DNA from 2 places in the Stenotrophomonas sp. YJH_SMC_4 genome. Region 1 is predicted to be linked to the other one. Evidence: riboswitches for the same ligand, from Rfam matches in the RefSeq annotation. Region 1 holds a riboswitch; the other holds the start of a gene.

What was found. Region 1 has a riboswitch for glycine ahead of AC5P9F_RS04030 (trimeric intracellular cation channel family protein). Riboswitches for the same ligand answer to the same signal wherever they lie in the genome.
Region 2: it holds a riboswitch for glycine, as region 1 does, so the genes downstream of both, gcvP (aminomethyl-transferring glycine dehydrogenase) here and AC5P9F_RS04030 (trimeric intracellular cation channel family protein) in region 1, are expected to answer to the same signal.

Annotation. Positions count from the first base shown of each region.
Region 1 covers NZ_JCAFUR010000002.1:113,090-115,469, reverse strand. The annotation lists gene AC5P9F_RS04040 (hypothetical protein) at 34-576, opposite strand; gene AC5P9F_RS04035 (GIY-YIG nuclease family protein) at 598-873, opposite strand; glycine riboswitch at 914-1,003, shown strand; glycine riboswitch at 1,017-1,120, shown strand; gene AC5P9F_RS04030 (trimeric intracellular cation channel family protein) at 1,205-1,822, shown strand; gene AC5P9F_RS04025 (3-deoxy-7-phosphoheptulonate synthase) at 1,991-2,380, opposite strand, start outside.
Region 2 covers NZ_JCAFUR010000021.1:45,873-48,252, reverse strand. The annotation lists gene AC5P9F_RS18405 (multidrug effflux MFS transporter) at 1-1,014, opposite strand, end outside; glycine riboswitch at 1,314-1,416, shown strand; gene gcvP (aminomethyl-transferring glycine dehydrogenase) at 1,479-2,380, shown strand, end outside.

The DNA.
Region 1 (2,380 bases):
CATATGCAAGCCGCATCCACGCATGGCGTGGATCTACGGCATCAGGCCCATTTCGTCGGTGCCCAGCTGCATGTACATGAACGCAGCGGCTTCTTCAGACATGGGCTGCCCCTGCGGGAAGCTGTCCAACCAGGCGGTGATGCGCGCATGGCGCCCCGCCAGCGCATCCGTCAATGCCTGCTTTTCCGCGTCAGTGGCGCGCTCCCGCATTTCATTGCGAAGCACGTCATCGCCGATCCCCCACTTTTCCGCGAACGGGATCAGATCGACCAGATCGGGAGGGACCCGGTCACGACGCAGGTGGATCGGTTCGGGTGTCCTCGGGCCATACGCAGCCAGCTCAGCAGCGGTGCCGATCTGCCCATGCTGCAGTGGCGGTGGCGACGGTGCTTGGGTGCAGGCCAGAAGGGCCGCGCAGGCAGTCAACAGCAGTATCCCGCAGTTCTTCATCGGACGGATCCATGTGTCGATGGGTGTGGCGATCATGGCATGACTGGAAGCGCCCATCCACGCATGGCGTGGATCTACTGTAGAGCCGGGTCCATGCTCGGCTTCACCATCAGGCAGCAGCAACAACAGCCGAGCGTGGGCTCGGCTCTACAGAAGCGCGGGATCCGGCGCCTGCAGCCAGGCCAGCTTGCGTTCGCGCGGCTGCTGCTTGAGTTGCCACTCGGCCCGTGACGCGGCGGCCCGGTCCGGGTACTCGCGCACGGCCAGCACCCGCAGCGGTGGCCGGGCCCGGGTGTAGCGCGCGCCCTTGCCGGCCTGGTGGGCGGCGAAGCGCGCTTCCACGTCGGTGCTGATGCCGGCGTAATAGCTGCCATCGCGGCATTCGAGCAGGTACAGGAACCACGGGCGGAGGGACGGGGCCATGCCCGGATTATGCCGTGCTGCACTACAGCGGATATACTGGCGCCCGAATGCAGGAGAGAGGCGCCGCGCCGGCGCCCGCCGAAGGCGCAGGCTCCCATGATCGCTCAGGCCGGTGGGCTGGAATCCCACCAACCATGCATTCGACTCGCCGAGCTGGAGAGAGGTCACCGGGCACGCCCGGGACGATCCGCCGAAGGGGCACGCGGCCCATGCCGCTGAACTCTCAGGCAAAAGGACAGCGGGAGCGGCACCGGTCATCGTCATCCCGTCATTGCGCAGGCAGTGGCGGTAGTCGCGCATGGCCGGCCCCACCGCGCCCGGAGCCTGTCCCATGCTGCTGTCCATCATCTACCTGATCGCCATTTCCGCCGAAGCCATGACCGGCGCACTTTCTGCCGGCCGCCGCCGCATGGACCTGTTCGGCGTGGTCATGATCGCCTGCGTCACCGCACTCGGCGGTGGTTCACTGCGCGACATCCTGCTCGGCCACTACCCGCTGGGCTGGGTGAAGCATCCCGAGTACCTGGGCTTCACCGTGTGCGCGGCGCTGATCGCCACCTGGGTGGCGCGCTGGATGCACCACTTCCGTCGCACCTTCCTGGTGCTCGATGGCCTGGGCCTGATCGCCTTCACCCTGATCGGCTGCTCGATTGCGCGCGAAGCCGGCCATGCGATGCCGATCGTGCTGATCGCCGGCATGCTGACCGGCGCGTTCGGCGGCGTGCTGCGCGACATCCTCTGCAACGAGGTGCCGCTGATCTTCCAGAAGGAGCTGTACGCGATCATCGCGCTGCTGACCGGCGCGGCCTACCTGTTGCTGCTGCACTGGGGCGTGGCCGACGCCACCGCGATCCTGTGCTGCCTCGGCGGCGGCTTCGCGCTGCGCCTGCTGGCGATCCACTACCGCTGGGAAATGCCGAAGTTCGTGTACCACGACGAAGTGCATTGAGGTTCGCGCGGCGGAATCCGCACCACCCCGGCGATGTACCTGGCGCTGTCGCTCATGCGCAGCGCCAGGCGCATCGCCGGTGCAGATGGGCCGGTCTCCAACTCCGACCGGCCCTGATCGCGGCCGCACCCCCGCAGGCGCTGGCCGCCATCCACACACGTGCCGCACTCAAGCGGCTTCGGACACCTTCACGTCGCGACGGGCGCGCACGGCCGCGGCCAGTCGCTCCAGCACCGTCACGGTGGTGTCCCAGTCGATGCAGCCATCGGTGATGCTCTGCCCGTAGACCAGCGGTTGGCCTTCCACCAGTTCCTGGCGACCACCGACCAGATGGCTCTCGATCATCACACCGACGATGCGCTGTTCACCGTCTTCCAACTGAACGGCGATGTCCTCGATCACCTTCGGCTGGTTGTCCGGGTTCTTCAGGCTGTTGGCATGGCTGGCGTCGATCATCAGACGAGTCGGCAGCTTGGCCTTGGCCAGCGCCTGGCAGGCCTCGGCGACACTGCCTGCATCGTAGTTCGGCTGCTTGCCGCCGCGCAGGATCACATGGCA
Region 2 (2,380 bases), on a different contig from region 1:
CATGTCCAGCACCGCCAGCGCCAGGATCGGGAAGATCAATGCCATGCCCATGCCGCCCAGGAAGATCGGCAGCACCGCCCACGGCAGCACGAACTGCGGCGACAGCGCCACGTAGCCGACATTCAGCAGCACCGACAGCGCACACAGGCCGAAACCAATGGACACCTGGCGGGTGGGCGTGGTGTGCCCGGCCATGCGCCCGGACAGGAACGAGCCGGTGGTCATGCCGCCGATGGTGGGGATGAACAGCCAGGCAAAACCACCCTCGCCCAGATGCAGGTGCTGCATCACGAACACCGGCGCCGAGGAGATGTACAGGAAAATGCCGCCGAAACCGATGCTGCCGGCCAGCGCCAGGCGCAGGAACCGCGGGTTGAAACCGATGCGCACGTAATCACGCAGCAGCACGCGCGGCGACAACGGCACCCGTGCCTCCACCGGATGGGTTTCCGGCAGGTAGCGTGCAGTGGCCGCCAGCAGGAGCAGCGCAAACACCACCAGGAACCAGAAAATCAGTGGCCAGCCGGCGCCGCTGAGCAGGATCCAGCCGCCGATGATCGGTGCGATGGCCGGAGCGATGCCGAACAGCATCGATACCTGGCTCATCAGGCGCTGCGCGTCGTGTCCGTGGTACAGGTCGCGGATCACCGCGCGGCCGACGATCATGCCGACGCCTGCTGACAGGCCCTGCAGCGCACGGAACGCCAGCAGCGTGGTCAGGTCGGTGGACAGCGCGCAGCCGACCGAAGCGCCGACGAACACCACCAGGCCACCGAGGATCACCCGCTTGCGGCCCCAGGCGTCGGACAGCGGGCCGTGCGCAAGGCTCATCAGGCCGTAGAACAGCAGGTACACGCTGATGGTCTGCTGCACCGCCACCTCGTCCACCGCCAGGCGCTGGGCCAGCTGCGGGAACGCCGGGAAGATGGTGTCGATCGAGAACGGACCGAACATGGCCAAGCCGGCGAGCAGCAGGGCCATGCGGCGGGTGGAGGGAGCAACAGCGGCGGTCATGGGAAAGGCGTCCGGCAGGGCCATGCGCGGCACGCACGGCGGGCGCCGGTCCCCTGCAGCAGGGACGGCGCCAGATGAATTCGGGTATCCGCCCATCATAGGTGGGGATTGCGCCTGATGCCATGCAGCAGTGCACGAAATGCACGGACGGGCCATCGGCCATTCAGGCGCGGCCTCCAGGTCCGAAAGCGGCCGCCGCGCCCGCAACGGGCTATAATCGGCGGGCAACACGGTGGGAGAAGCGGAACACCGCTGCCGAAGGCGCAACGCCCGTAATCGCTCAGGCCCGATACCACCCGTAACACAACTCTGGAGAGACCGGTTCGATCCGGCGCCGAAGGGGCACGAAGCTGCGGTCCGCCGAGCTTTTAAACTCTCAGGCAAAAGGACAGAGGGGCGCCCCGCAGACCGCCGACCGGCGGCTTGTGCCCGTGCGTGTGCCCTTTCCTGACGGATCCTTCGCCATGTCCCAGAACACCCCTTCCCTGCGTGAGCTCGAGCACCACAACGCGTTCGTCGAGCGCCACATCGGCCCCAACGACGCCGAGATCGCGCAGATGCTCGACGTCGTCGGCCACGCGTCGCTGGATGCGATGACCGACGCCATCGTGCCGGCCAAGATCAAGTCGCCGGCACCGCTGGCACTGCCGGAGTCGATGACCGAAGTGCAGGCACTGGCGAAGATCCGTGCGATCGCCGACAAGAACACCGTGCTGCGCAGCTTCATCGGCCAGGGTTACTACGGTACCCACACGCCGAACGTGATCCTGCGCAACATCCTGGAAAACCCGGCGTGGTACACCGCCTATACCCCGTACCAGGCGGAAATCTCGCAGGGCCGCATGGAAGCGCTGATCAACTTCCAGACCCTGTGCGCCGACCTGACCGGCATGGAAATCGCCAACGCCTCGCTGCTGGACGAAGCCACCGCCGCCGCCGAAGCGATGACTCTGGCCAAGCGTTCGGCCAAGTCGAAGTCGGACACCTTCTTCGTGCACGACGCCGTGCACCCGCAGACCCTGGAACTGCTGCGTACCCGCGCCGAGCCCATGGGCATCGTGCTGCGCGTCGGCACCCCGGCCGAAGCACTGGAAGCAGAAGCGTTCGGCCTGCTGCTGCAGTATCCGGACACCTTCGGCCAGGTCGGCGACTACAAGGCGCTGGTCGATGCCGTGCACGCACGCGGCGGCCTGGTGGCCGTGGCCACCGACCTGCTGGCCCTGACCCTGCTGGCTGCCCCGGGCGAATGGGGCGCGGACATCGTGGTCGGCAACAGCCAGCGTTTCGGCGTGCCGTTCGGCTTCGGTGGCCCGCACGCCGCCTTCATGGCCTGCCGTGACGCCTACAAGCGCTCGATGCCGGGCCG